3 regions of the Bacillus sp. P4_E1 genome follow, and region 3 is predicted to be linked to each of the others. Evidence: predicted binding sites of a transcription regulator. Region 3 holds the regulator's gene; each other region holds the start of a gene.

Region 1 (10,732 bases), on a different contig from region 3:
ACTGTCGTTTATAGGCATGTAACCTTTTCACTTGCACATCAAAAATAGAATTTGGATCAATTATAATCCCCATTTTATTATGAATACGCTCCGCTAAAATCTCTTTACGCTCTTGTTTTACCTCTGCAAATTTCTCTTGGAAACTCGCATCGTGTTGAACTGTTTGCAGCGCTTGAAGCTTAATCGGTTCTTTCTTCCACTCTGTTCCAATCGCCTCTGAAATCAGGTTTGTCAGCTGCGGATTCGCCTTCATTAACCAACGTCTATGAGCAATTCCATTCGTTTTATTATTAAACTTATCTGGATAAAATTCATAGAACAATCGCATTTCACGCTGCTTTAAAATTTCTGTATGAATTTTCGCCACACCGTTAACGCTATGGCTACCAACAATCGCTAAATGAGCCATTTTCACAAGGTCATGCGCAATAATGGCCATGTCCTCAATACGCTTCCAATCGTACGAATAACGGTCCCAAAGCTCATGACAGAAACGTTCATTAATTTCTTCAATAATCATATAAATTCTCGGTAATAACGGTTTAAAAATGCGAATTGGCCATTTCTCAAGCGCTTCTGATAACGTCGTATGATTCGTATAGGAAATCGTCTGCGTTGTTATGTGCCAAGCTTCTTCCCATGTCAATTTTTCTTCGTCTAATAAAATACGCATAAGTTCTGGAATTGCTAGAACCGGATGTGTATCGTTTATATGAATCGCGATTTTTTCATGTAACTGACGAAGACTACCGTGTCTCTCCCTATGCATACGAACGATATTTTGCAAACTTGCTGATACGAGGAAATACTGTTGTTTTAAACGAAGTATTTTCCCCTCATCATGCGTATCATCCGGATATAAAAACTCCGATACGGCCTCTGTTTCACGCTTATATTTCAAAATATCTTTACAATTTTGCGGGAAAGGAACTGGCTCCGCATTCCAAAGCCGAAGCGTATTTACAGTACTCGTTTCATACCCTACAACTGGAACGTCATATGGTACTGCCATAATAACTTCTGCATTTGTATGCCTGAACTCTAAACGTCCATCAATTTCTAGTGGTTCAACGTTTCCAAAATAACTTACTTCTACCGCTTGGTCATACCTTCTTACTTCCCAAACGTTTTCATGAAGAAGCCACTGTTCTGGAAATTCTACTTGATAGCCATCAACAATTTTTTGATCAAACAGACCATGCTTATAACGAATACCACAGCCATGTCCTGGTAAGTTTAAAGAAGCGAGTGAATCGAGAAAACAGGCTGCTAAACGTCCAAGTCCACCGTTACCAAGGCCAGCATCTGCTTCAATTTCTTCTAACTCGTGCAAAGAAATTCCAAGTTCAAAAAGTCCTTTTTCACATACATCTCGAATGCCTAAATTTAATATATTACTGCCTAGTAAACGCCCAAGTAAAAATTCAATGGATAAATAATACATTTGTTTTTGATCTCCAGAACGATAACTTTCATTCGTTGCAATCCATTGACTATTCATATACTCACGTACCATATGACCGAGCGTATTATACTGATCACGAGTTGTAGAATCTTTGAAACTTTTCCCATACATCGTTTCTAATTTTTCTAGAAAAGCGGATTTGAAGCTTTCAACATGAGTAAACATTTTTTCACCACCTCAATGTTATTCCATGAGACTTTTATACAATTTCTTGTATGCAAGAGCAGATTTCCCCCAGCTATAATCTTCAGTCATCGCTTGCTTTACAAGCTTATCCCATACCGGTTTATCTTGATAAAACTCAATTGCACGAAGAATCGTATGTAACATGTCATGCGCATTAAAATTCGTAAAGCTAAAGCCATTCCCAATTCCAGTGTCCTCATCGTAAGAATGTACAGTATCATTTAATCCGCCTGTTTCTCTTACAATTGGAATCGTGCCATATGCTAGCGCAATAAGTTGTCCAAGTCCACACGGTTCAAACAGCGATGGCATTAAAAACAAATCGCTTCCCGCGTACACTTGGTGCGCTAACGCTTCATTAAACCCAATATATACTTTTACCTTTTCTGGATACTCGTATGCCATCCATTCAAAGAATTGTTCATATTCAGAGTCACCTGATCCTAAAATAATACATTGCACATCTTCCTCCATTATTTCGCGGAATACAGTACGTACTAAATCAAGACCTTTTTGCTTCGTTAATCTCGTTACCATCGAAATAATTGGTGTATCTTCTTTTTCTGGTAAACCAAAATAACGCTGCAATGCGCGTTTATTTTCATTCTTTTCATCTAGCGATTCTGCACTATACTGAGCCGTAATATATGGATCTGTTTCTGGATTATATACGCTCGTATCAATTCCATTTACAATGCCACTAAGCTTATCATTATATTTTCGTAGCAATCCATCTAACTTCTCACCGAAAAACTCATATTGAATCTCTTCTTTATATGTCGGGCTAACCGCTGTAATTTGGTCAGATGCGATAATACCGCCTTTCATAAAGTTCACGTTTCCATAAAACTCAAGCTGTTCACTATGAAAATATTCATGACCAAGCTCCAGTAAGTCGTACATCACTTCAGGAGGAAATACACCTTGGAACTGCAAGTTATGAATCGTATATACCGTTTTAATATGCTCATATAACGGGTTATCTTGATACTTTTCACGAAGTAAGAAATTAACCATAGCTGTATGCCAATCATGGCTATGAAGAACATCTACTTCGAAATCAAGATGCGGAATACACTCTAAAACTGCTTTTGAAAAATAAGAAAAACGCTCCCCATCATCATAATGGCCATATAGAGAATCTCTCTTAAAATAATATTCATTGTCTATTAAGTAATACGTAATCCCGTCCTGCTCACCTTTTAAAATCCCGCAATATTGATTTCTCCATCCAAGGGGAACGCTAATTACTTTATGAAGCGTACATCCTTCTCTTAACTCTTTCGGGATAAGACTGTAGTTTGGAAGTATAATGCGAACATTCACTCCTAATTTTTTTAATTCTTTTGGAAGCGCTCCTGCTACATCAGCTAGACCTCCGGATTTAATAAACGGTACACATTCTGATACTGCAAATAAAATATTCACCTGTTGTTCCACTGCACGAAAAGCGTATACATCATAAATCGCTCTTCTTACAGCTTCCTCCCTTCAAGTTTTCATATAGAGTAAAACCTTAATTAGTGGGGGTTTTCTAAATCCCCCACTAATTATGCACCTGCTATTTACGAATAACTGTTGATTGTACTATTTTGTACACTACCTTTTTCTACAACATATGGCTCATCGGCATTTCCTTTTAACACTACGCCGTCACCAATTTTCACGTCTTTATCAATAATAACACCGTCTATTATGCAATTATCTCCAATTTGGCTCTTTTGCATAATAATACTATTACGAACAATTGAACCTTTTCCAATTTTAACAGAACGGGAGACAACACTATTTTCTACTTCACCCTCAATAATACTGCCGTTTGCAATCATCGTATTTTTCACTACTGCACCCTTCACATAACGAGTTGGTGGCTCATCTTTTACTTTCGTAAAGATTGGTGCTTCTTTCTTAAATAATTGCTTCCAAATAGAAGGCTGCAAAATTTCTAGGCTATGTTTATAGTAACTTTCAATAGAATCAATAATAGCTACATATCCTGTATGTTCGTACGTAGTAATATGCAGTGATTTCCCGCTCTTTTCTCTCACTACATCAAATAAACTGTATTGCTCCACATCTTTATATGTCTCAAATAAGTCTAGCAATAATTGTTTCTTTAACACATATGTTTGAAGCGAAACCCCTTCATGACAAACTTCAGTAATATCTGCAGACGTATGTATATGTCGCTCTAACACCGCTTGAAAGTTTAACGCTGTTACAAGATGGCTATTCGTAATAACAACATATTCTTCTCTGCTTCTTAGAAAATAATCAATATGTCTTCTAAAATGTGCAAAAGATCCAAATTCGTCATGATCACATTGGCAGTTCGGTGGGAATAAAAACAGTCCATCACGCTTTCTATCTAAATCCCACTGTTTTCCTGAACCGACATGATCCATTAAAGAACGATTTTTATGACTTGTAAAAACCGCCACGCTATGAATATTAGAATTCACCATATTTGAAAGCATGAAATCAATGAGGCGATAACGGCCTCCAAACGGTAACGCCGCTAATGAACGATGCCCTGTTACTTTCTTTAAGGAAGGAAAACTTCCCGTTGCATTAATAATTCCTAACATTTTTTCTCCCATTCATTTCATCCCCCTTTTCTATTTTCCTTCAGCAATTAGTACTACATCATCAACATTTTTTTCTGGACGAATTATTGTCCCATCTTCAATAACCATTTCCGATCCAACGATCGCTCTTTCAATCACAACGTTTTTACCAATCTTTGCCCCCGGCATAACGACAGAATCGATTACCATACTACCTTCTTCCACCGTCACTCCTTGGAATAAAACAGAATGCTTCACGTCCCCTTCAATGACGCACCCTTCATTAATAAGTGACTCTTCTACTTTTGCCTTTTCTGCAATATATTGAGGCGGCTCGTTTGGATTTACAGAATAAATGCGCCAATTACGATCGTTCAAGTTCAACGATGTTTCATCGCGAAGTAAATCCATATTCGCTTCCCATAAGCTTTTCACCGTTCCAACATCTTTCCAATATCCTTCAAATGGATACGCCATCAACTTCTTCCCTTCATCTAACAAGAGCGGAAGTACATCTTTTCCGAAGTCATTACTAGATTCAGGGTTTCTTGCATCCATCTCTAAATATTCTTTTAAAATAGCCCAGTTAAAAATATAAATTCCCATTGATGCAAGATTACTTCTTGGAAATTGCGGTTTCTCCTCAAATTCAACAACTTCCATCTCTTCATTTGTATTCATGATGCCAAAGCGACTTGCTTCATCCCACGGCACTTCAATAACAGAAATCGAAACGTCCGCTTCTTTCTCAATATGGTAATCTAGCATTTTGCTGTAATCCATTTTATAAATATGATCGCCTGATAAAATAAGGACATATTCTGGTTCATACTGACTTAAATAGTTTAAGTTTTGATAAATAGCACTTGCCGTACCTGTATACCACTTCACACCTGAAGACTCCGCATAAGGAGGTAACACAGTGACTCCACCGTTTACACGATCAAGATCCCAAGCATTTCCGATTCCAATATAATTATGAAGTTCTAACGGTTGATATTGTGTTAAAATCCCCACCGTTTCAATACCGGAGTTTGCACAGTTACTTAACGTAAAATCAATAATGCGATATTTACCACCAAATGGAACAGCTGGCTTGGCTAAATTTTTTGTTAATGCACTTAAACGACTACCTTTTCCCCCTGCTAGTAACATTGCTACGCACTTTTGTTTTTGAGCCATCTTGTTTTTTGCTCCCCTTTCTCGTCTTCACTGGTCGTAATATGGATACGCCAAATGGTGGAATTGTAATTTCTACATGTGCTGCTTGATTATGATATGGCTCTAGAATCGTCTTGAGACGTTTCTTATTAACTTGCCCCGATCCGCCATATTGCGCCGAGTCACTGTTTAAAATTTCGTTATAGTACTCGAAATCTGGTACACCTACTTTATAGTTTTCATATGTAGCTTTCGTAAAATTACATACGACAACTAACGCATCTTCCTGCTTATCCCCTTGGCGGATAAACGAGAAAATACTTTGCTCATTATTATTAGCATCAATCCACTGAAATCCTTCAGGCGAGTGATCTAACTGCCAAAGTGGTTTTGAGCGCTTATACAATGCTATGAGCTCTTTAAAGTAATCATGCATATTACGATGCATTTCAAAATCATGTAAATTCCAATCTAAATCTTCAAGGTCTTTCCACTCATCAAATTGCCCGAATTCTCCACCCATAAAGAGTAATTTCTTACCTGGATGAGTAAAGAAATATCCATATAATAAACGAAGCTGAGCAAACTTATCCCAGTAATCTCCCGGCATTTTATTTAATAACGACTTTTTCCCATGAACGACTTCATCATGAGAAAGCGGCAATATGAAGTTTTCAGAGTGAGCATATATTAAAGAGAATGTCATTTTCTCATGAATGTATTTCCGGTACTCTGGCGCACATTCCATATATTTCAGCACATCATTCATCCAACCCATATTCCATTTATAATTGAATCCAAGTCCACCCTCGTATGTTGGAGCTGTTACAAGTGGCCAAGCTGTTGAATCTTCCGCTGTCATAAGAAACTCTTCATCTTCTGCAAACACGGCTTCATTTAACTCTCGTAAGAAAGAAACAGCATGTTCATTGCTTTGCTCTTTTCCTTCTTTATTCCAGTACAGCATATTCGCAACTGCATCTACCCTGAAACCATCAATATGGAAATGCCTCATCCAAAATAACGCATTTGAAATTAAGAAATTGCGTACTTCTCTCTTCCCTAAATCAAAATTAACAGTTCCCCATACCAGGTTTTCTTGTACGTCTCTATCTTTATATTCATAAGTCGGTGTCCCATCAAACAAATATAAACCGTGAGCATCTTTACAAAAATGCCCCGGCACCCAATCTAAAATGACACCGATTCCATATTTATGACATTCATCGACAAAATACATCAAATCATGTGGCGTGCCGAATCTACTTGTCGCTGCATAATATCCTGTTCCTTGATATCCCCAAGAACGATCATATGGATGCTCAACAAGCGGCATAATTTCAATATGTGTAAATTGATGTTCCACCACATACGGAATGAGCTCCTCGGCCATTTCTCTGTAAGAATACAGAGCGCCATCCTCTTTCTTTTTCCAAGAACCGAAATGTAATTCATAAACTGTCATCGCTTCTTTATAAATCGATTTTTTCTTTCTCTTACGAATCCAGTTTTTATCATTCCATTCATATCCCTCTATATCAAAAACTACAGATGCCGTATTTGGTCTTACTTCTGCATATACTGCATAAGGATCCGCTTTTAAAATAACGTCACCGTCCATCGTTTCAATCGCATACTTATATATATCATTCTCTTCAATATGCGGTGCAAACAAGGACCAAATCCCCTCTTCTGTCACTTGTAGCATCTTATGTTGCTCATAATCCCATTCATTAAAATCCCCAACAACACTCATTGCTTTCGCATGAGGAGCCCATACTGTGAATCGTACACCTCGCATCCCATCTTCCGTCACAATATGTGCCCCAAAGATGTTATAACTGTCATAGTACTTTTCTGTATGAAACTCATCTCGTTTCACTTCTTCACAATTTATTACATCCAATATGTTCACCTCACTAAGATGACAGAAATTTTTTACTCTTTATCATTTCTGCGAAAAACTGAAATATCCTTGTTATTTTTTAAAAAATATTCGTTTTTTTCTTAAATTTCACTTAAAATATTCACATTTTCCGTGTAAATTATCGAATTTTGACGAATATTCATTGCAAGCGCTTCATTTCCCTTACTATTTCTCGCCTTTCATTGTTGCTCAATATTTATTTTATTGGTTTCTCTCTGTATTTCACGCTCTTTCCACGTAAAATACAAACAAAATAATCTTTCATAAAAAAATGTTTCTCAACATTTTTTGTCACAAAATTTATTGAAATGTAAAATTCATAAGCATACACTTGTTCTCAATAACGAACAGCATACTTCGCAACTACAATTCATACTGAATTACTATGTTTACTTATTTCATGCTCGTTGCGAATGTTTGCTGTAAAGTGAAACTTTAATCAGTGGTGGGTTGCGGGCAGCCCTACTCCCACCTAACTTCTTTGCTCCAGCCGAATTTTGAGGTGGGAATTTTACTGCCCACAAATAGCGGGATAAAAATCAAACTAGGGGGCTTTCTTATGTCATTGAAACAAAAAGTAGGAATGGCAGTTGTCACTGCATCACTAGGCTTATCACTTACATCTGGCAGTGTATTCGCCTATTTCAGCGACTCCGAAACATCGGGTAATTCATTTCAAGACGTCTAACACCGAAAAAATAACATATAAAAGCACTCTATTCGAAAATAGAGTGCTTTTTTCTATAAATGACCCTTATCCAGCAAAAGGGGTATATTGGGGATATACAAGGGAAACCGGAAAGGAATTTATATTAATTTATATAAATTCAGAGGTAGGAAGCACTTTCCCGCCTCTGAATTATTAGCGGTTATTATAGTACTGGTGCCATTGTTTCTTTTAATACTTTTACAGAATGAGCGAACTTCACTTTTTCTTCTTCGTTTAATTCAAGTTCTACGATTTCACGTACACCTTCGCGGTTAATAACAGCTGGAACACCTACGTAAGCATCTTTCTCACCATATTGACCTTCAAGGTATGCAGATACAGTTAATACGCTGTTCTCGTTGCTTAAGATCGCTTTAGTTACACGAAGTAGTGACATACCGATTCCGTAGTAAGTTGCGCCTTTACGCTCAATAATGTGGTAAGCTGCATCGCGTACATTTTCAAAGATTTTATCTAAATCTTCTTGGTTATACTGTTCGTTGTTCGCTAAGATTGTTTCTAGTTTTTGTACACCTACAGTAGCGTGGCTCCATACTGGAAGTTCAGTGTCACCGTGCTCACCAACGATGTAAGCATGAACGTTACGTGGATCTACATCTAAGTAGTCACCTAACATGTAACGGAAACGAGCAGAGTCTAAAGTAGTACCAGAACCGATTACGCGCTCTTTCGGTAAACCAGATTCTTTCCAAGTTACGTAAGTTAAAATATCAACTGGGTTAGTTGCGATTAAGAAGATTCCATCGAATCCGCTATCCATAATACCGCGAACGATTTGTTTAAAGATCTTTGTATTTTTCTCAACTAAGTCTAAACGAGTTTCGCCTGGCTTTTGTGGTAATCCAGCAGTGATAACTACTAAATCTGCATCTTTACAATCTGCATAGCTACCGCTCCAAACTTTTGTTGGTGCTGGAGAGAATGGTACCGCATGGCTTAAGTCCATTGCTTCTCCTTCTGCTTTTGCTTCATTAACATCTACTAGTACGAATTCTTCAGCTACACCTTGGTTGATCATTGAGTAAGCGTAACTACAACCTACAGCTCCTGTTCCTACTAATACTACGCGATTGATACCTTTTTTCATGTTAATTTCCCCTTTCAATTGTTTACATCTATTTTTTATTATTGTTTAAGTAATTAATTAAAATACTAATTTAATGTTGTTTAACTTCTTTACATACATATTGTAGCACGGATTATTGTGAATTCCTTCACAAATTATGACCTATTTGTGAACTTTTTCACATAGAGTGTAAAGTTGTTAGAATGCGGGTGAAATCCATCTCAATGGAGGCGTTTTCTTTAGATTGTGAAAGGTTTTTTCTTAAAGTTTTCTTGGTAAGTGAAATTATATCGAACACAACTTTGGTTATATCGACGTTTCGACAAGGATAGCTTCTTCTATCTATATTATTTATCCCGCTATTTGTGGGCAGTAAGACTCCCACCTCAAAATTTGACTGGAGCGAAGAAGTTAGCCTTCACATAATTCTTATCATTTAACTTTTGTAAATCCGCAGCAATACTTTTAGAGGTTTTTATAAGGGGTCACCATACATTGCCATCAACTTAAGAAATTGGTATTTCCCCATATCGAAAAAAATGAGCTGAATTATTATAAATAACTCTGGAAAGATAAAATTTTCATTTTGGGGATACTTCAAAATATTAGCCTGATGGACATAGGTATCACCACATGTCCATGGATTAAAGAAAGAGCCTATTATTAAACTGTACCCTACTCTTTGGGTCGGAAGAGGTGCTATAGATGAATGTAAAGACATATAGGGCCCAAGTGTTTTCTTGGTCTAAGGAGGCCAAGGTAGAAATAGTAGAACTCATTTCCGCCGGCATAGGTATGGCCGGACCCGTTCTGTTCGCCACAGTTCTAGGCTATCCCGCTCTTGGTTTTGCTGCATCGGTCGGCAGTTTGGCAGTCAGTAGCGTGAAAGTCGGTTCGAGTTTTATAAATCACGGGAAAAGGTTGGCATCAGCGCTGATATCAGTAGTGCTCGCCGCGATTGCTGCTGTTCTCTCTTTCGGACATGGCTATCTAACATTTGGAGTCTTGATCCTGCTGGTAAGCCTTGCTGCGTTAATTGGCGGATATAGTCGTGCCTTGGCGGTGGCAACAACACGCTTTGTCGTATTCCTGATTATCATCCTCAATATGGTCGACCAGACGGAGTACCGGATGGAACTAATTTTTTCAATCTTAGCGGGGGCGATTTGGACCGTCAGTATCAGCTTGGTGCTAGGCATCTGGGTACACCGTTGTTTTAAATCATCGCTGGATGGAGCTGTGAAAGGGCCAACATCGAAAAAAATCATTCTATGGTGGAACTCTCTTGCACACCTATCCAATTGGCAATTCCAAATCAGGCTCGCATTATGTCTAGGTATAGCTGAGGGATTGCGAATACTTTGGCCCGAGCACCACTTCTATTGGATTGCAATTACCGTAGCGATCCTTACTCAGCGGAAAATAGAACTCTTTCCAATCAAAACAACACAACGAGTGCTTGGTACAGTAATCGGCGTGATTGTTGCGAGCTTGCTTCTCGCAACTAGTCTACCAATTTTGGGGTTAGTTATAAGTATCGGGCTATTCGCAGGTGTTCGACCTCTTCTAAAGGTTCGAAATTATCTTGTATACTCTGCAACCATGATCCCGCTCATTATTTTGATCATGG
Region 2 (10,732 bases), on a different contig from region 3:
GCGTTCCTCATATTGTTCGCAATATAGGTGAAGAATCTGCATTATTACTTATCTCTAGTCATGCGGAAAATCGAAAACGTGTTTACTAAACGATAAAAAAGAAGCCTGTTTCGTAACAGGCTTCTTTTTTATTCCCTTATAATTCCATAACTCGTCCCAACTAGTACGGTCTTTTCATGTTGATTGCGATAAACTGACTCAATTGAAACTTTTTTATATCCTTCCATTTGCTCAATATTTGTTAAAGTTAATTCACAAGTAACCGTATCTCCTGTAAAAACTGGTCTAATAAACTCACTTACTAATTCCCTCGCTATGTAATGTAACTCTTCGCCTACTTTCGTCCCAATGCTAGCAGTCAATAAACCATGGACCATTAATCGTCCATTCTCATCATATTCCATATGATGTCTACCTTTATCGCCTGTAATATTTGCAAATTCAAAAACTTCTTCCTCGGTAAATCTTCTTTCGTATTTAAATATATCCCCAACTTTTACATTCATTTTTATCCCCCGTTTAATAAACTGAATTTTCTTTTATTTTATCACAAAATGAGTCTCAGTTCAGTTTATATTATTAAAATAGCAATCCTTTTTCTTTATTACCTTATAAGTTATCGATGCCCTTCCTTTTTTGCCACTTGATACCCATAGTACGCACATGTTCCATTTCTTGATAACTCTCTTACTTCAAAATCACAACTTCTATAAAAATCAAAATTGTTAGCGGACGTATGCGCAAACCAATCGCCATGCGGAAGCTTTTGTAAACAAAGAGCTACAAGTTTCTTACCTAACCCTTTCCCCCTATACTCACACTTCACAACTAAATTTACTATGTTAGCAACCATGATTTGATCAGAAATAACTCTAACCATCGCGACCATTTCTTCTTCATCCCAAATTGTGAAAGCCCATGTTGAATTTTCAAATGCAATCGTAAACTTTTCAATTTGCCAAGAAGGGATATTATCATTACTCCAGCCAGCATCTTCAAATAATGTCTTAATCGCATATGCTGGCACTCCATTCGTTCCTTCACGAATAATTAGTCCATTATGATAAATATACATGTAATCCCTCCCTTTATTTTTTATATACCATTCTCCAAAAAATGCAATTCACCTTTTTTCATCCAACCCGCTTAATGGAATAAACGAGAACATCCATCTCATGAAATGAAGTTGTTTTCTCATAACTAAGCCCTGTTTTTCTAGCAACAAATATTGAAGCTGGGTGGTTCGGATTAATAAGTGAAATTAATTTATTCATTTGTAATGCTTGAAAACCATAGTCTCGAAATGCCGCCGCAGCCTCTTTCGCATACCCTTTCCCCCAATACTTAGGAAGTAGCCAATAGCCAATCTCAATTTCCTCTTTTCCATCTACCTTCTGCTTGACAAGTCCTGCATGACCAATTCTTATCCCTGTTTCCTTTTCAATCATTACAAATAAACCGAGACCATTTTTATAATTTGGAAGTACCCTCTCCTCCAAACTTTTTTTACATTGCATAAATGTTTTTAACGTTCCATTTCCAATATAGCGCATTACCTTCTCATCCCCCCATAAAGAAGCATAAAATGGTAAATCATCCATTGTATATTTGCGAAATTGTAAGCGATCTGTATGGAACACTCTTTTATTCACTCCCATCATTTTGAACCTCATTACATAACAACATATTTCAAACTACGTAAGTGTTGAATAATTCATATCAAGAAAGTTACCAAAAAGAAAGAAAATTCAATCTTATAAAAGTGTATTATATCAAAAAAAAGCAGTAGACAAAAGAGTGTCTACTGCATCCATATCATAACTAGTATAAAGAAAACTACAATTGAGGGGGTGTAGGATTTTCAAATATACTAGATACTTATCCCGTTCTAACGGGCGGTAAACCTTCCAATCCTTTGAGTGGAAAGTTTACCGCACATAAGAACTTTGCGGTCATTAAGAAAGCACTGTTAAGTACTCAAATACACGCTGAGCTTTTTCTCCACCCATTCGTGCATGTTGAAGAAGAGAGATGCCATGTGGGCCAGATGCACGTAATGCCTCTGGTTGTGCTACTAAAATGGCTTGTACGACTTCAAGTTCACCCAGCATAGCTGCTGCAAAAATATCCATCCGAGCTCCCTTTTCCAGTAAATAAAGAGCAATATCTTTACGGCCTACATGGGCCGCTGCTCCTAAGGCACTTTCCCAATCTGAGCCACCCCAATTATAAGAAGCATGAAGTAAGCTTGGTGATTCGGCCAAAAGCTCCTGTACTCTTTCTAGATCTCCGTGAGCTGCCATAACAAATTCCCTTACTAACTCAGTGGTAATACGCTCGTCTGTTTGCATCTCTCTTCTCCCTTTTCACAAATTCGTTTCGGTGTAAAAAATGGCTTGTCACTCCCTTGGAATATATCAACTTCAATTCCAAATACACGCTGAAACATTTGATGACATAGTACTTCTTCTGGTACGCCATCATACTGAATCTTCCCTTGTTTTAATACGAGTAAACGATCGCTATATTGAGCCGCTTGATTAATATCATGTAAAACCATTACAATCGTCATACCAAACTCTTCGTTTAATCGTTTAACAAGTTCCATTACTTCTAACTGATGGACGATATCTAAAAAGGTTGTTGGTTCATCTAATAGTAAGACATTTGTGCGTTGTGCAAGCGTCATTGCAATCCAAGCACGTTGCCTTTCTCCTCCTGATAAGGATTGTAAAAGACGATATTCATACCCTTCAAGCTTTGTAACAGACAATGCCCAATCAACAATTTCTTCATCTTCTTTATTTAAGCGACTACTCCATGATTTATGAGGACCTCTTCCGAACTCTATTAGTTCTTTCACTGTTAAATCTAATTGATGATCGTGCATTTGTGGTAACATCGCTAATTGCTTCGCTACATCTGCACTCTTCATCGTATAAATATTTTCCCCATCTAAAATGATGTCTCCTTCGCTTTGTTTAAGTAGCCGTGCTATTAAACGAAGCAAAGTAGATTTCCCCGATCCATTCGGACCGATTAAACTAACGATTTCTCCAGCTTTAATATGTACATTCATATTTTGCATTTGAAATCTTTCAGAATGTGCGTAAAACACTTTGTTAACGGAAATCACGTTGTTTTCCTCCTCTATGGATTAAATATAAGAAGAACGGACCACCTAAGAAGGACAATAAAATACCAACAGGCAATTCGATTGGATCGAACCAACTTCGAGCTATCGCATCCGCAAAAACAAGTAATATCCCACCGCCAAGGCATGATAATGGCAGTAAATATTTATAGTCATTTCCAACTAATAAACGTAACATATGCGGTACAACAAGACCGACAAATCCAATAAGACCAGAAACACTAACTGCTATTCCAGCTAACATTGTACTTACTACTATTAAATAAAACCGACTTCTTTCCACGTTATATCCTAATAATTTTGCCATTTCATCCCCAAGCATTAATACTCGAATATGTTTAATACCGAAGAAAGCTAATATAATAGCGAATATCGCATAGTAAATAATCATATTTAAATGTGCCCAACTAACACCACCAATACCACCAGCTAACCACGGTAAAACTGATTGTACTTTGTCGCTATGTAATAACATTAGCGCTGAAGTCGCTGCACCAATTAAGGCGTTTATTGAAACACCTACTAATACAATTCGTGAAGGTGGCGCCCCCTTTTGCCATGATAGTGCGTAAATGACCATTGCTGTAATAAAAGCTCCTAAAAACGCTCCTAGTGGTAAGAATGCCATATGTTGAGGAAATAAAATCATGATTATAATTGCTACAAGACCTGCTCCTGATGAAACTCCGATAATTCCAGGATCTGCAAGAGGATTTCTCATAACCCCTTGCAATAATGCTCCTGATGCAGCTAAACACGTTCCTACTATAAAACCAACGAGCACTCTCGGTATACGAAGATCCCATACAATTCGATGAACTGTCGAACCTTCATCTTGTATACCTTCTATAATGTCTCGTAAAGAAAAAGATAAGCTCCCTGCAAAAAGGCCATAAAAAAGACCTAGAACAGTTAATACGACTAAAGTAACTGTTATTATCCACCTTTTTCTCGCAAAAGGATGTTCCTTTTCTCTTACTATTTCACTACTCTCCATACTTATCATTTCCTTACATCTTGTATACTTTTATACATAAAGTCCATCGCTTCTGTAACTTTCGTCCCAGGATTTGATCCAAATAAATCTGGTGGTAAAATAACTACACGATTTTGTTTTACTGCATCTAAATTTTTCCATGCTTCATTTTTCATCATTTCGCCTTCAAATGCTTTTTTCACACTATTGGGATCTCCATGTGTAATTAAATAAATCACATCTGGATTTGCTTCAATAATACGTTCTACACTTAGCTGTGCATATTGCGGATACTCTTTCATTTCTGGAAAACTAGCTGCGATATTTTTCCCGCCTGTTTTTTCTAAAATATCCCCTGATAGAGATGTTGGTAATGCTGCTAAATAAGTGCCTGGTGCTCCATAAACTAGCAACGCTTTAACATCACTCTTTTTCTCATATTTCTTCATTTGATCATTAATTTTTTGGTTAAGCTCTTTTGCTTTATCTTCTTTCTTCATTACTGTTCCATACATTTCAATACCCTTTTGAATATCTTTTACAGAGTTGGCTGAAGAAATGATTACTTTTGTTCCTTGTCCTTCGACCGTTGGAATGTTCTTTTGGAATCCATTGTTAGCAACAAGTACATCCGGTTTTAAACTAGCAATTTGCTCAAAATTCGGTTGATGTGCATTCCCGATTACTTGTGCTTTCTTTAATTCCTCTGGGAGAGTTAATTTTGTATCAGGACGACCTACTATTTTTCCACCTAAAGCATGAATAATATCCATGTCTCCCATACTCAACGTAGCAAAACTTTCAGGAACTTTATTGAATGTTATCTTTCTGTCTGAGAGATCGGTAATTTCGATTTTGTCTGTTCCTTTGTCTGTTTTTGTTGCGGATGCTTTTTCGTTTTCTTTTGCACTGCAACCTATTAATAAGAAAAAAATAGATAAGATCGCTGTGAACAGCGTAATAGATTTGTTCATTCTTTCACCTCTAATTGATAATAATAATCATTAACTACTATTCTACTTTAATTGATAAGGATTATCATTGTCAATATGAAACGCATACATTTTCTACAAAAATGAAAAAACGCTACAAAAAGATTTCTTCTTTTCGTAGCGCCCTATTTAACAATTTTCTTCATATTCGCTCTCCTCTAATTGATCACGCATCGTTCTAACACGCTTAAAGAAGAAAAAAGCAAGAACTAAAAATACAATAATACTCCCCATCATAACAAAAGACTGTACCATACTTTTTATTCCACTTGGAATTAATAAACCGATCATTAAAAATGTACTTATAGCTAAAAGTACTTGTGCAAACCGGGTATAATCTGCTATTTTTTCTTGTAATTCTTTCATCTGCTTATCACTCCCATCCTCACTTTATCACATTCTATCAAGCTTAAAGACAAGTAAATAGAACCAATCTGGGAGATGTTTTCCAAAGTAAAAAAGAGCCGCTTACTCGCGGCTCTTTTTTATCTATTATACGCCTTTATATGCTTCCATATAGATTTCTTTCAGCTCTGAAATGAGCGGTAATTTTGGATTAGCTGTTGTACATTGATCTTCAAAAGCTCTTTCTGCTAATAATCCAACAACCCCTTCAAATTGGTCTTTAGCAACTCCTTGTCCTGCAATACTCATATTTATATTTAAGCTTTTTCCAAGCTCAATAATTGCTTGGACGAGTGATTCCACACCTTCCGCTGTTGAGCTTGCTGGAAGCCCGAGCATTCTCGCAATATGTGCATAGCGTTCATCAGCCACAAAGTGCTCATATTTTGGGAACAATGCGTGTTTTCTTGGCTTAATAGCATTATAGCGAACTACGTGCGGCATAAGAATTGCATTCGCACGTCCATGCGGAATATGGAATTCCGGTCCAATTTTATGTGCTAAACTATGATTAATACCTAGGAAAGCATTTGCAAATGCCATCCCTGCGATTGCGGAAGCATTATGCATTTTTTCTCGTGCTTCTTCATCATTTCCATTTTTATATGCTCTCGGTAAATATTTAAATACGAGATCAATTGCTTTTAATGCTAAACCATCCGTATAGTCATTTGCCAGAACAGACACATACGCTTCAATTGCATGTGTTAATACGTCCATACCAGTATCTGCCGTCACATGAGGTGGTACTGTCATTACAAATTGCGGATCAACAATCGCTACATCTGGTGTTAATTCATAATCCGCAAGCGGGTATTTAATATTATTTTTCTTATCTGTAATAACCGCAAATGGCGTCACTTCTGATCCCGTCCCTGATGTTGTTGGAATGGCAACAAATTGTGCTTTATTTCCCAAGTTCGGATACTTACATGTACGTTTTCTTATATCCAAAAACTTCTGTTTTATTCCATAGAATGTCGTTTCTGGGTGCTCATAGAATAACCACATCCCTTTTGCTGCATCCATAGCTGAACCGCCACCAAGCGCGATAATTACATCTGGTTTAAAGCTTTTCATCATGTCCGCACCTTTAAATACAGTTTCATCTGATGGATCTGGCTCAACTTCAAAGAAAACTTCAACTTTCACATCATTTGCATGCTTACGTAAATAGTGCGTAACTGTATCTACATAACCGTGCTCAACCATCCCTGGATCCGTTACAATAAATGCGCGGGAAATGTTAGGCATGTTTGCTAAATATGCTGTCGCATGTTTTTCAAAATAAATTTTGGGTGGTAATTTGAACCACTGCATATTCTTTTTTCTATTTGCCAACCTTTTTATATTTAATAAATGAGTCGCCGTTACGTTTTGGGAAACTGAGTTTTTCCCGTAGGAGCCACAACCAAGCGTAAGTGATGGAATAAATCCATTATATATATCACCAATTCCACCTTGTGATGAAGGTGCATTTACAATGAGACGGCAGGCTTTCATACGTAACCCAAATTGTTTTTGTACTTCTTTATTTGTAGAATGGATAACCGCTGAATGCCCTAGGCCACCAAGCTCTAACATTTCTTCGCAATATGTAAATCCTTCTTCTAATGAATTTGCTTTTACACAAGCTAACACTGGGCTCAGTTTCTCACGAGATAGTGGATACGCTGCTCCGATGCCTTTAATTTCAGCTACAAGCATTTTTGTATGTTCAGGTACAGTAATTCCCACTAATTCAGCAATATACTGTGCTGATTTCCCAACAATATCACTATTTACTGCACATGTATTTTCATTAATAACAAGCTTTTCTAATTTCTTTCTCTCTTCCTCTGTTACAAAATAACAATTACTTGCAATCATTTCTGCTTTAACATCATTATAGATTTCCTTATCTACAATGATGGCTTGTTCTGACGCACAAATCATACCGTTATCAAATGTTTTCGATAAAATCAAATCATTAACAGCACGTTTTACATGTGCCGATTTCTCTATATAACATGGTACATTACCTGGCCCTACACCTAGCGCGGGTTTACCAGTAGAATAAGCCGATTTCACCATACCAGCCCCTCCAGTTGCTAGAACGAGTGCGACACCATCATGGTTCATTAATTGTTTCGTTGCTTCCACAGAAGGTCTTTCAATCCATTGAATACAATGCTTTGGTGCACCAGCTTTCACTGCTGCATCATATACTGTTTTTGCCGCTGCAACGGAACAGTTTTGTGCAGAAGGATGAAATGCGAAAATAATTGGATTTCTCGTTTTTATCGCGATTAATGCTTTAAACATTGTTGTCGATGTTGGGTTTGTTACTGGCGTTACCCCAGCTACTACACCGACAGGTTCTGCGATTTCTATTATTTCTTCATGAGGATCTTCATGAATAATTCCTACCGTTTTATCTTTCTTTATACTATGCCAAATATATTCAGTGGCAAAAATATTTTTAATGCATTTATCTTCATATACGCCACGGCCCGTTTCTTCAACAGCCAACTTCGCAAGCGGCATATGTTGATCGACACCCGCAAGCGCCATTTCATGAACAATGTTGTCAATTTGCTCTTGTGTAAAACTTTCTAATGCTTGTAAAGCTTTTTGACCGTTATCTACTAACGTATCAATCATCTCTTTTACCTCTTGCATTTCATTTACAACTTTCTCTTTGACTACCATGTAAATTTCCTCCTATTCTGCTATCTTGGACTTCATAAGTCCCTATAGGTCATAAAAAGTCCCGATTAGCGTAAAAAAATAGAGTTACCTTCCTACATGAATCCCATCGATTGTGAAATATTTCACAAGTTTGTTCGTGAATAACATTTCATGAATTCAATATACATGAAATCATTTCATTTGTGTATGTCTAATTTGTGAAACATTTCACAAATTGATATAATAAAAATGCACTGCTCTATATTAGCAGTGCATTTTTACTATGCTAGTGCTTGTGCCAAATCTTCAATTAAATCTTCTCCATCTTCAATACCAACAGAGATTCGAATTAATGTATCTGTAATTCCTAATTCTTTACGGCGATCTGCTGGGATTGATGCATGTGTCATTTGTGATGGAATGGAAATTAAACTTTCTACTGCTCCTAAGCTTTCAGCAAGTGTAAAGTACTGTAACTTCTCAAGTACTCTATTTAATGTTTCTTCACTATCTACATCGAATGAGATGATTGCACCAAATCCGTTCGCCTGTTCTTTTGCTAATTCATGATTTTGATGTGATTCAAGACCTGGATAATATACTTTATTTACTTTCGGATGGTTATTTAAAAACTCAGCAATTGCGCGTGAATTTATTTCATGCTCCTCCATACGAATTCCTAATGTTTTTAAACCACGAAGTAGTAAGAAGCTGTCTTGTGGTCCAAGAATACCTCCTGTTGAGTTTTGTACGAAATGAAGGTCTTCTGCTAGTTGCGGGCTATTTACAGCTACTAGGCCTGCAACTACATCACTATGCCCACCTAAATATTTCGTTGCACTATGAAGTACAATGTCTGCTCCTAAAGAAATTGGCGACTGCCAATATGGCGTCATGAATGTGTTATCAATAATTGTTAATACATCGTTCTCTTTAGCAAGAGCGGATATTTTCTTAATATCAGTAATTTTCAGTAATGGATTCGTTGGTGTTTCCACATAAATCGCTTTCGTATTTGGGCGAATTGCTTCTACAACTTCCTCTAGGTTTGTTGTATCTACAAATGTATGCTCAATGCCGAAACGGTTTAGTACTTTTGTAATAACGCGATACGTACCGCCATAAACATCATCTGTTAAAATGACGTGATCTCCTTTTGAGAATAGCATAATAGTTGCTGTAATAGCTGCCATCCCTGAACCAAATGCAAATCCAGCATGACCATTTTCTAACACTGCAATCATTTCTTCTAAAGCTGAACGAGTTGGATTACCTGTTCGTGAATATTCATATCCTTGATGCTTACCAACTGCTTCTTGTTTGTACGTACTCGTTTGATATATCGGCACGTTTACAGATCCAGTTGAAGGTTCTCCTATGCGAATACCATGAATTAACTTTGTCTTTGCTCTCATTTTTTATTCCCATCCTTTGTATATGTCTTTACTTAAATAGCGCTCACTGCTATCCGGAAAAATCGTTACAATATTTGTACCTGGTGCTGCGTTTTCTGCCTCAAGTAAGCTTGCATGAAATGCCGCTCCTGAAGAGCTTCCAACGAGAAGGCCTTCCTTTTGCGCCAATTCTTTTACACGTAAAAATGCATTTCGATCAGAAATCGTATGAATTTCATCAAAATAAGATGTTTTTAAAAATGGTGGAATGAATTCAAGACCAATCCCTTCTGTTTCATGTGAACCAGCTTTACCGCCATTTAAAATAGATCCTTCTGGTTCTACAATAACCGTTTTAATATCAATATTTTTTTCTTTTAAATAAGACGCAGTTCCCATAAACGTACCGCCAGTTCCTGCCCCTGCAACAAATATATTAATCTCTCCATTCAGCGCATCCCAAAGTTCAGGACCTAATGTTTTGAAATAAGCACGAGGGTTTGCTTCATTCGCAAACTGACTTGGAGAGTATGAATTCGGTATTTCATTTACTAATTCTTTTGCCTTTGCAATTGCGCCGGTCATTCCTTGCTCAGTCGGTGTATGCACGACCGTTGCACCTAGTGCTTTCATTATTTCTTGTTTTTCAATACTAAATTTCTCTGGTACACAAACAATAACGCGTAAATCATGTTCTAACGCTGCAAGTGCCAGTCCAATGCCGGTATTTCCAGCCGTCGGTTCAATAATTGTTCCGCCCTCTGCAACAAGCCCTTTTTCTAGTGCATCTTCGATTAATTCTCTTCCTAAACGATCCTTAACGCTTCCGCCTGGGTTGTAAAATTCAAGCTTTGCAAATAAACGGACTCCTTTCGGAAGTGAAAAACGAGTAATTTCCACGATTGGTGTATGACCAATCAACTCATGAACTCCACGATATACATTCATCGTGTTCTCCCCCTTATTTGCCAATAAAGAAAAGGCAACTGTATGTATTTTCTTTATATGAGACAGTTGCCTTTTTGTTACATTACTTTAACTCTTCTAGTACTTTTACGATAAAGTTTGTAGAATGAAGAGCTGCTTGATCTAAAAATTGATCAAATGAAACATTTGATTCTTTACCCGCAATATCAGAAAG
Region 3 (10,732 bases):
TTCGTCTTTAAATAAAGTATTTAAAGGCTCAATTAATTTGAACTGCATGTCTTCTGGAAGTCCACCAACGTTATGGTGAGATTTAATTGTTTGTGCAGTTGCTGTACCACTTTCAACGATGTCCGTGTAAAGTGTACCTTGCGCTAGGAAGTCCATTCCTTGTAATTTAGAAGCTTCATCATCAAATACGTAAATGAATTCATTACCGATGATTTTACGTTTTTGCTCTGGATCTTCTACACCTTTTAACTTGTTCATGAAGCGCTCTTGTGCATCCACTTTAATAACGTTCATATGGAAGCCTTCGCTAAATGTTTTCATAACACCTTCTGCTTCATCTTTACGAAGTAAACCGTGGTCCACGAAAATACATGTTAATTGGTCACCAATCGCTTTATGAATTAATACTGCTACAACAGAAGAGTCTACACCGCCACTAAGTGCGCATAATACTTTTTTGTCTCCAACAGTTTCACGGATCTTCTCTAATTCTACTTCGATAAAGTTCTCCATGTTCCATCCTTCAGAACAACCACATACGCCGAATACGAAGTTTTTAATTAAATCGTTTCCGTGCTCAGAGTGACGTACTTCTGGGTGGAATTGTACACCGTATAAGTTTTCCCCTTCATTGCTCATACCAGCAATTGGACAAGACTCACTTGTTGCATCTACTACGAATCCTTCAGGTAAACCAGTTACTAAGTCACCATGGCTCATCCATACAACTTGCTCTTCTGGAAGGTTCGCATATAATTTTGATTCGTTCTCTACTTTAAGAACAGCTTTTCCATACTCACGGTGGTTTGCACGTTCTACTTTACCACCGAAGTGTTGTGTCATAAGCTGCATACCGTAACAAATACCGAAGATCGGTAATCCTAGTTCAAAGATTTTTTCATCACAATGTAATGCGCCTTCACCGTATACACTATTTGGTCCACCAGAGAAGATAATCCCTTTTGGATTCATTGCTTTAATTTCTTCTGCAGTAATTGTATGTGGATGAAGTTCACTGTATACACCGAACTCACGAATTCGACGTGCTATTAACTGATTGTACTGACTCCCAAAATCTAAAACGATAATTGTATCATGCTGCTTCTTCAAAATAATCACCCCAACGTTAGTTCTCGTATATAAATATTTTCACCAATTTGGCGAAAAGCATTACTAATATAATAAAAAAAGCCAGTCCTCCGCCTCTAGTCTCATGACAAAGAAAAGGCAGGGGTCTGGCTTTATAAAGAAAGATAGTCTTCCGCTCTTTATAAATATAAGACGCACTGCCTTCATAGTCAGGTTGTTTACGGTAACCCGGTAGAGACTCTCAAACCATATCATCGAGGATATATGAAGGATTGTTTTATATTATCTTCCTAGATTCTAACAATGAAGTATCGATATGGTCAAGAGAGAAAGCGACAAAATTCTACAGAAATTATTTTCCTGCGCTCAAAAACATAAAAAAACATCCACTTCTATATAGAAGTGGATGTTTTTCGGGAGAACGGAATTACATCATTCCGCCCATACCACCCATGCCCATGCCGCCCATGTCAGGCATTGCTGGTGCATTTGGTTCTGGCTTGTCAGCAACTACAGCTTCAGTTGTTAAGAACATAGCTGCAACAGATGCTGCGTTTTGAAGTGCAGAACGAGTTACTTTAGCTGGATCTACGATACCAGACTCAAGCATGTTAACCCATTCGCCAGTAGCTGCGTTGAAACCAACGCCTACTTTTTCGCCTTTTAGACGCTCTACAACTACAGATCCTTCTAGACCAGCGTTGATTGCGATTTGACGAACTGGCTCTTCTAGTGCACGAAGTACGATGTTGATACCTGTTGCTTCGTCGCCTTCAGCTACGATAGAAGCTACTTTTGTGTATACGTTCATAAGTGAAGTACCACCACCTGCAACGATACCTTCTTCTACTGCTGCACGAGTTGAGTTAAGTGCATCTTCAATGCGAAGTTTGCGCTCTTTTAACTCAGTTTCAGTTGCTGCACCTACTTTAATTACTGCTACACCGCCCGCAAGTTTAGCAAGACGCTCTTGTAATTTTTCACGATCGAATTCAGAAGTAGTTTCTTCTAATTGCGCGCGGATTTGACCGATGCGAGCTTCGATTTGTTGTGAATTTCCAATACCTTCAACTACAGTTGTGTTTTCTTTCGTTACAACAATTTTACCAGCACGTCCTAAAGATTCAACTGTAGCAGATTTTAAGTCACGTCCTAATTCTTCAGTGATTACTTCGCCACCAGTTAAGATTGCGATATCTTCTAGCATTGCTTTACGACGGTCACCAAATCCAGGAGCTTTAACAGCAACTACATTGAATGTACCACGAAGTTTGTTCACTACTAATGTAGCTAACGCTTCGCCTTCTACATCTTCAGCAATGATAAGAAGTGGTTTACCTTGTTGTACCACTTGCTCTAATACTGGTAAGATTTCTTGGATGTTAGAAATCTTTTTGTCAGTAATTAAAATGTATGGGTTATCAAGAACTGCTTCCATTTTGTCAGAATCAGTAATCATGTAAGGAGATGCATATCCACGATCAAATTGCATACCTTCTACTACGTCTAATTCTGTTGTGAATCCTTTAGATTCTTCTAAAGTAATAACGCCGTCGTTACCAACGCGCTCCATTGCTTCAGCGATTAATTGACCTACTTCTTCGTCAGCCGAAGAAATAGCAGCTACTTGTGCGATAGAAGATTTACCTTCGATTGGTTTAGAAATCGCTTTTAATTCTTCAATTGCAGCAGTAACAGCTTTTTCGATACCTTTACGAAGCCCCATTGGGTTTGCACCAGCTGTTACGTTTTTAAGACCTTCACGAATCATAGCTTGCGCTAATACAGTTGCAGTTGTCGTTCCGTCACCAGCTACATCGTTTGTTTTGCTAGCAACTTCTGCTACTAATTTCGCACCCATGTTTTCGAATGCATCTTCTAATTCGATTTCTTTTGCGATTGTTACACCGTCATTTGTAATAAGTGGTGAACCGAATTTTTTCTCAAGTACAACGTTACGACCTTTTGGTCCAAGCGTTACTTTTACTGCGTTTGCAAGAGTGTCGACACCGCGAAGCATCGAACGACGTGCTTCTTCACTAAATTTAATATCTTTTGCCATAATAATTGACCCCCTTGGATTTTTAAAATGTATATAATTAACCGATAATTGCTAAAATGTCACTTTCACGTAAAATCAAGTAGTCTGTACCTTCGTATTTCACTTCAGTACCTGCATATTTTGAGAAGATGATAAGATCACCTGCTGCTACCTCTAAAGCAACACGCTCACCATTTTCAAGCACTCGGCCTGTACCTACTGCAATAACTTTACCCTCTTGTGGTTTTTCTTTTGCAGTTTCTGGTAATACAATACCACTTGCTGTTTTTTCTTCTGCTTGAACAAGTTCAATTACAACGCGATCACCTAATGGCTTTAGCATGAACAATAACCTCCTCATTTTGTTATGTAAATTTTATTTATTAGCACTCAAGTCACACGAGTGCTAACACACTTCTAATAATAAATAATCTCAATTTCTTTTGCAAGTAAAAAAATCATAATTTTTTCGCAAATTACTTTATGCACTTTCCTATATATCATTACTTCTTCTACTGCCTTTACTATATGAATCGTTGTTCCCACTTCTTGTATGTTACAATATGAAAGACACCCTAAGTTGTTTTCGCTAAACGTACAACTTTTTCCTGTCTCCTATTTTATTTTCAAATACTTATTTACAAAAAAAATATAATTCAAATGAAAGTTTATATCGTAGGTAGCATATTTACATGTTATCCTACCTTATCTCATACACTAGAGTTAGAAAGGATGGTTAAACCATTTGAAGAAACAATATTGGTGGATTATCGTTACATACATTTTAATGCAGTTATCTGGAATTGTTGGCTTACCACTACTCCTAAAAACAGGGCTCTATGATAATAGAGGATTTACCATGGAGGAAAAAGGTCAAATCATAACGGGACATTGGGCAATCATTAGCTTCTTTGTTGCATTATGTATCGTGCTTTGGTTACTTAGAATAGATATTCGTGACAGGCATTTAGATAAAATGCGTGTTACGATCCCAGCTACAGTTGGTTGGATTATAATCGGTATTCTCTTAGCTTTCTCTTCCCAAATAATTGCCGGTATGATCGAAATGCGTCTACTAGGAATTAAACAAGGTTCGGAAAATACAATGAAGCTGATGGAAATTGCAAGAACGACACCTTGGTTCCTCATTGTTGTATCTATAATCGGACCTATCTTAGAGGAAATCGTATTTAGAAAAATTTTATTTGGCACACTTTATAAGAGATTTAATTTCTTTGTTGCTGCTATCATTAGTTCACTTGTATTCGCGGCGATTCATTTTGATTTTACTCACTTATTGGTATACACTTCTATGGGGCTCGTATTCGCCTTTTTATATGTACAAACGAAACGCATTATCGTTCCTATAGCAGCCCATGTGGCAATGAATACATTAGTCGCTATTGGACAAATTTTTATGAGCAATGAGCAAATTCAAGAAATGATTAAAGAAGCTGAAAAAATGCAAGGCTTTATCGGAGGATTTTTAGTATGAGAAACTCACCATTGTTCATGGCTGCATTGTACTTTCTTCTTGGATGTATCTTTACACGCTTCGCCATTACGAACGTAACAGATACAATCTGGAATATGTGGACAATACTATTTGCAGTTATGGCAACAATTGATTTTAATTTGGCACTTCGCCTTATCTTAGTTAAATTCACAAAGAAAAAACAATAATAAAACGCAGAGGTCATCTCCTCTGCGTTTTATTGTGGATAATTCTTCAAAAAGTAAACAAGAGTTTGTAACTCTACAGCTAAATCGATGTGATGAATCCTTATATTCTCTGACACATTTAAGCGTGCTGGTGTGAAATTTAAAATACCATGCACGTTCGTTTCTGCCAATCTATCTGCCACAGATTGCGCTACTGTAGCGGGTACCGTTAATATTGCCACTTGTATATCAGTTGATAAACGTTCTTCTAGTTCATCCAAATGATATACAGGAATGCCTCCGATTTCTGTCCCAACTTTCTCTTCACTAACATCAAACGCCATTTCAATTTTTGTATTATTGTTTTTCGTGAAATTATAATGTAAGAAAGCGGTCCCTAAATTACCTACTCCAATAAGTGCCACGCGTGTTATATCATCTTGGTCGAGTGTTTCACGGAAAAATGATAATAAATAATTTACGTTATATCCATATCCTTTTTTCCCTAACGCTCCAAAATATGAAAAATCTCTTCGAATAGTTGCGGAATCAACCTTTACCGCTTCACTCAATTCGGCTGATGAAACACGTTGCTTACCAGAAAGAGATAAGTTTTGGATAAATCGATAGTATAGAGGCAATCGTTTGGCAGTGGCCTGTGGAATTTTTTGCTGATCCATATAACCTCTCCTCTCTTCCTATCTTTATTCTTATACTTGAATCAAATACAGAAGTTTAGTACTCATGAATTTCCTTGTATAATAAAGAGAAGAAGTATTCTCTCTTTATTTTAAACTATACACTATTTTTAGTATGATTGAGAAATATAAACATGGCAAAGTTAAGAAATTATTTGAGGTGAAAACATTGATATTATTACAAGTGAATGGGCTTTCGAAATTATACGGTGCAGAAACGATTCTTGCAAACATAAAATTGGAAGTACAAACAAAAGATCGTATCGCATTAGTCGGACGAAATGGAGCTGGAAAATCTACATTATTAAAAATAATAGCTGGCGAGTTATCTCATGATGGTGGTGAAATTATAAAACCGAAAGATGTCTCAATGGGGTATTTAGCTCAAAATACCGGATTAGAAACGTCTTTAACAATTTGGGATGAAATGTTAACCGTCTTTACACACTTGCAGCAGATGGAGACAAAACTTCGAAGGCTAGAGCAAGAGATGGGAAAAGAAGAAAACTTTTCAAATGCGGCTATATATGAGAAATTATTAGCTGATTATGACCAATTACAATTAGATTATAAAGATCAAGGCGGCTATCAGTACGAAGCGGATATACGCTCAATTTTAAGCGGTCTTGGCTTCCCAGTTGAAACGCATCAGACGAAAATTTCCACATTAAGTGGTGGACAAAAGACTCGATTAGCTCTTGGGAAATTATTATTAACTAGACCAGACTTACTTATTTTAGACGAACCTACAAACCATTTGGACATTGAGACACTAACATGGCTTGAACAATATTTACAAGGCTATCCTGGCGCGATTTTAATCGTTTCCCATGACCGTTATTTCTTAGATAAACTCGTTACACAAGTATACGAAATTTCTAATAAGGAAAGCCGACGATTTGTTGGTAACTACAGTAAATATTTAGACTCAAAATCAGCTCTATACGAGCAAGAAATGAAGCGTTATGAAAAACAACAAGATGAAATTTCTAAACTGGAAGACTTTGTACAAAAAAATATAGCTCGTGCATCTACGACAAAACGCGCTCAAAGTCGCCGTAAACAATTAGACAGAATGGAAGTATTAACTAGACCATTAGGCGATTCTAAATCAGCTTCCTTCCACTTCGATATTGAAAAACAAAGTGGAAATGATGTTTTACAAGTGAAAGATGCAACTATTGGCTATTATCAGGAACCGATTATTGAACATGTAAATATGCGCTTAACTCGCGGTGACAGTGTTGCCTTAGTTGGGCCAAACGGAATTGGAAAATCTACATTATTAAAATCCATTGTGAATAAGTTACAGCTATTACATGGAAACGTTGCTTTCGGCTCAAGTGTATCTGTTGGTTATTATGATCAAGAACAAGCCAACTTAACATCTTCGAAGCGAGTTTTAAATGAATTATGGGATGAATATCCCCTGCAACCTGAAAAAGAAATTCGCACTATACTAGGCAACTTTTTATTCACAGGGGATGATGTACTCAAACCAGTATCTTCTCTTAGTGGTGGACAAAAGGCTCGACTAGCTCTTGCAAAACTTATGATGCAAAAATCCAATTTATTAATTCTCGATGAGCCAACAAACCATCTTGATTTAAATAGTAAAGAGATTTTGGAGAATGCTTTAATTGATTACCCAGGTACTCTTCTATTCGTCTCTCATGACCGCTATTTTATTAATCGCGTAACGACAACCGTTGTTGAGTTATCAACAGAAGGTGCACAAGAATATTTAGGTGATTACGATTATTACGTTGAAAAGAAAAATGAAATGATTGAACGTGCGGAACTAGAGCAAGAAGATGAAGTACCTGTTCAAAAAGTGGTAGCACAAGAAAAATTAAATTATCTCGAAGAAAAAGAACGTAAACAGCTAGAGCGTCAACGTACTCGAAAAATTGAAGAACTGGAACAAAATATCGTAGGCTTAGAAGAAGAAATTGCTACGTTAGAAGATCAGCTTTGCTTACCAGAAATATATGCAGATTATGAAAAGGCTAGTGAAATTACAACTAAAAAGCAAACACTGCAAGAACAGCTTGAAGCTTGTATGGCAGAATGGGAAGAACTGCATATATAAGAGAATTTAAAAGAGGAGGATGTCTCATAAGTCGGGCTTTTTGACGAGATGACCTCCTTTTTATTTTCTTTTTTGGAATCAATACCATAGTAAATAAAATTATATAACCGATTCGACAAGGATTGACAATAGTAGCACCTTATATAATAAGTGGAGGATGTTTCAAAATTTTTTTTGGCATCTCCTTGTTTTTTATTTCCCAAAAAAGAATTTCTTCAAAGGTCAGACTTCCTCTATGTTATCCACAAGGTTATGCACATATCCACCTTTACAATATAAACTTCCAAATAACTTTTCCACATTATCCACAACTACATAAAAAGTTATACACATTTTATGTACACAAAAAAACCCATATTATCAACAGATAATACGGGTTTTATCCACAGGCTGTGGTTAATTTTGTGTATAACTATGCTTCAATATCTAATCCTGGATTTGCATTTAAAGCTAATGTAGCGCGTTTTCCTTGTTCGTATGCAATTGTACCTGCAGCTGCAATCATCGCTGCATTATCTGTGCATAAAGATAGAGGAGGAATAATTAGCTCTATATTTTCTTTTTGTGCAAATTCTGCTGCTAAACGTGCACGAAGCCCTTTATTAGCAGCTACTCCACCAGCAAGAAGCACTTGTTTTACATTATAAGCATCTGCTGCACGAGACGCTTTCGTTACAAGTACATCTATTACACTTTCTTGGAAACTTGCTGCTAAATCTTCTGGTGCAATTTCTATACCGCGCTGTTTTGCGTTATGCACAGTGTTGATAACTGCTGATTTCAATCCACTAAAGCTGAAATCATACGAATCAGGTTCTAGCCACGCACGAGGCAAATCAATTGTTGGTTTTCCTTCATGCGCAAGGCGATCAATATGAGGACCACCTGGATAAGGCATTGATAATGTACGAGCTACTTTATCGTAAGCTTCTCCTGCCGCATCATCTCGCGTTTCACCAATCACTTCAAATGAACCATGTTCTTTCATATAAACAAGCTCCGTATGTCCACCGGATACAACAAGCGATAGTAACGGGAATTGTACTTCTTTTACTAAACGATTCGCATAAATATGACCAGCAATATGATGAACACCAACTAGAGGGATATCATGAGCAAAAGCCACAGCTTTCGCTGCATTTACACCTATTAAAAGTGCTCCGACTAAACCTGGGCCTTCTGTTACAGCAATTGCATCAATATCCTCAAAAGTGATATTCGCTTCTTTTAAAGCTTCTTCTAACACAACTGTGATTTCTTCTACATGATGACGGGATGCAATCTCTGGTACTACTCCGCCAAAACGCTTATGACTTTCAATTTGCGATGCAACGACATTCGCAATGATTTCCGTTCCATTTTTAACAACTGCTACAGCTGTTTCATCACAGCTTGTTTCAATACCAAGTATAATTATATTTTTTTCCATTATATATTCACCCACATTACAAGACCATCTTCCTGATTGTCTGCATAGTATCGTTTACGAATCCCACCATTTTGAAATCCGTATTTTCTGTATAACTGCTTTGCTACTTCATTTGACATGCGTACTTCAAGTGTCATTGTTTTTACTCCTAACCCTTTCGCTTCGGAAATGACTTCTTTCAATAAGGCATCCCCTAGCTTTTGACCTCTGTATTCCGGCAGGATAGCTATATTTGTTACATGTGATTCATCAATAATTATCCACAATCCACAATATCCAATTACGAGACCATCTTTTTCTAGCACGACATAATGTGCATGTTCATTCACCTCTAATTCACGGTGAAAGGCATCTGCAGTCCAAGGGGTTGAAAAAGATGCTTCTTCAATAGCTACAATTTGAGCAATATCATCGAGTGCCATCTTTCTAAATATCATATCCATCTTCTGTAGGCCCCTATTGTTTTTGACTTTCTAACCATTTTGTTTCAGCTTCAGCTAAACGAAGATAGCTAGGAACAAACGTATGCACGTCTTGTTCTTCTTTTTGTAATCCTAAACATGCTAATTCACTTGGTCTCGGGTTATTCTTAGTGAACGGAGCAAATACAGCTTGATCACCTAAATATTCTACAATTGTTTCTTTATGCAATTTAACATCATTACCAATAAATAAAACAGGCTGTTCTTTATCTTTTAACATTTGCAACCAGTCAACAATAAGAATAATTCGGTCTTCTTCTATTGAAGTTATACGCTCTCCTTCATATGTATATAACCCCGTGTAAATTTGACCACGTCGGCCATCAAATAAAGGACAAATTAGTCCATTAAAATTAGTACCATTTGCAGCCACCACTTCCAAACTTGATACACCTACAATTGGTATTTGAAGTGACCAAGCTAATGTTTTTGCCGCTGTCACACCTATACGAACACCTGTATATGATCCCGGTCCAGATGCTACAACAATTTTAGTCAATTCTTTCGGTTTTACACCGCATTCTTTTAACAGTTTCTCTACAGCTGGCATAAGACGTACAGAATGGTTTTTTGTTAAATTTGTAATGATTTCCCCAATCACGTTCCCTTCCTCAATAAGGGATACACCCATTACGTAATTTGAAGTATCAATTGCTAGTACTTTCATCTTGTAATAGCTCCTCACATAATCTAATATAGCGATCTCCAATTGGCTCGAGTACAATTTTTCTTGTATCATCTCCAGCATGGAATAAACTAATTTGCAACTTCTCATTCGGTAAATATGCTTCTATTAAATGAGCCCATTCTACTACTGTGATCCCTTCACCATAGAAATACTCATCAAATCCTAAATCTTCTTCACTTTCCGCTAAACGATACACATCCATATGATATAGCGGTAATCTTCCTTTATATTCTTTAATAATATTGAAGGTAGGACTATTTACGACTCTTTTCACTCCAAGACCTTTTGCTAGTCCTTTCGTAAAAGTCGTTTTGCCAGCTCCAAGATCACCTTCTAAAATAATTACATCTTTTTCTTTTACAAGTCTCCCTAATTTTTCTGATAATCGCTGGGTTTCTTCGGAAGATTTTGTTGTTATTTCATATTTACTCACAGACTTCACCTACTTTACTCACAATGTTCTCTGCTCTTTATTATACAGGTTTTAAATATATAAAAAAGTCCTTAGGAGTTTTCCTAAGGATAGTTTGACTGTCTTTATTAGTTTTTTG

The links. Region 3 encodes Rex, which represses fermentation and respiration genes when NADH is low (regulators of the CRP and FNR family bind a similar motif). Its sites were predicted from a motif close to TTGTGAAATATTTCACAA; they were not measured.
Region 1: a site for Rex is predicted at 9,269-9,286, ahead of AC1DS7_RS17170 (L-lactate dehydrogenase). Genes of this name have one in related genera too.
Region 2: a site for Rex is predicted at 8,329-8,346, ahead of adhE (bifunctional acetaldehyde-CoA/alcohol dehydrogenase). Genes of this name have one in related genera too.

What each region holds. Positions count from the first base shown of each region.
Region 1 is NZ_JBFUIV010000011.1:174,209-184,940, forward strand. Features, by position in the region: gene glgP (glycogen phosphorylase) at 1-1,630, opposite strand, end outside; gene glgA (glycogen synthase GlgA) at 1,649-3,079, opposite strand; gene glgD (glucose-1-phosphate adenylyltransferase subunit GlgD) at 3,217-4,251, opposite strand; gene glgC (glucose-1-phosphate adenylyltransferase) at 4,270-5,400, opposite strand; gene glgB (1,4-alpha-glucan branching protein GlgB) at 5,348-7,285, opposite strand; partial or broken gene AC1DS7_RS17165 (TasA family protein) at 7,866-7,985, shown strand; gene AC1DS7_RS17170 (L-lactate dehydrogenase) at 8,179-9,123, opposite strand; gene AC1DS7_RS17175 (FUSC family protein) at 9,808-10,732, shown strand, end outside.
Region 2 is NZ_JBFUIV010000006.1:139,255-149,986, reverse strand. Features, by position in the region: gene AC1DS7_RS10825 (helix-turn-helix domain-containing protein) at 1-89, shown strand, start outside; gene AC1DS7_RS10820 (hotdog family protein) at 129-506, opposite strand; gene AC1DS7_RS10815 (GNAT family N-acetyltransferase) at 617-1,075, opposite strand; gene AC1DS7_RS10810 (GNAT family N-acetyltransferase) at 1,134-1,661, opposite strand; gene AC1DS7_RS10805 (ankyrin repeat domain-containing protein) at 1,956-2,351, opposite strand; gene AC1DS7_RS10800 (ABC transporter ATP-binding protein) at 2,318-3,136, opposite strand; gene AC1DS7_RS10795 (FecCD family ABC transporter permease) at 3,123-4,151, opposite strand; gene AC1DS7_RS10790 (ABC transporter substrate-binding protein) at 4,157-5,104, opposite strand; gene AC1DS7_RS10785 (YrhC family protein) at 5,252-5,488, opposite strand; gene adhE (bifunctional acetaldehyde-CoA/alcohol dehydrogenase) at 5,615-8,218, opposite strand; gene AC1DS7_RS10775 (bifunctional cystathionine gamma-lyase/homocysteine desulfhydrase) at 8,479-9,612, opposite strand; gene AC1DS7_RS10770 (O-acetylserine dependent cystathionine beta-synthase) at 9,616-10,539, opposite strand; gene mtnN (5'-methylthioadenosine/S-adenosylhomocysteine nucleosidase) at 10,622-10,732, opposite strand, start outside.
Region 3 is NZ_JBFUIV010000040.1:648-11,379, reverse strand. Features, by position in the region: gene guaA (glutamine-hydrolyzing GMP synthase) at 1-1,110, opposite strand, end outside; purine riboswitch at 1,276-1,377, opposite strand; gene groL (chaperonin GroEL) at 1,517-3,151, opposite strand; gene groES (co-chaperone GroES) at 3,189-3,473, opposite strand; gene AC1DS7_RS28040 (CPBP family intramembrane glutamic endopeptidase) at 3,876-4,625, shown strand; gene AC1DS7_RS28035 (YdiK family protein) at 4,622-4,813, shown strand; gene AC1DS7_RS28030 (redox-sensing transcriptional repressor Rex) at 4,843-5,472, opposite strand; gene AC1DS7_RS28025 (ABC-F family ATP-binding cassette domain-containing protein) at 5,660-7,582, shown strand; gene tsaD (tRNA (adenosine(37)-N6)-threonylcarbamoyltransferase complex transferase subunit TsaD) at 7,995-9,011, opposite strand; gene rimI (ribosomal protein S18-alanine N-acetyltransferase) at 9,011-9,454, opposite strand; gene tsaB (tRNA (adenosine(37)-N6)-threonylcarbamoyltransferase complex dimerization subunit type 1 TsaB) at 9,468-10,160, opposite strand; gene tsaE (tRNA (adenosine(37)-N6)-threonylcarbamoyltransferase complex ATPase subunit type 1 TsaE) at 10,141-10,614, opposite strand.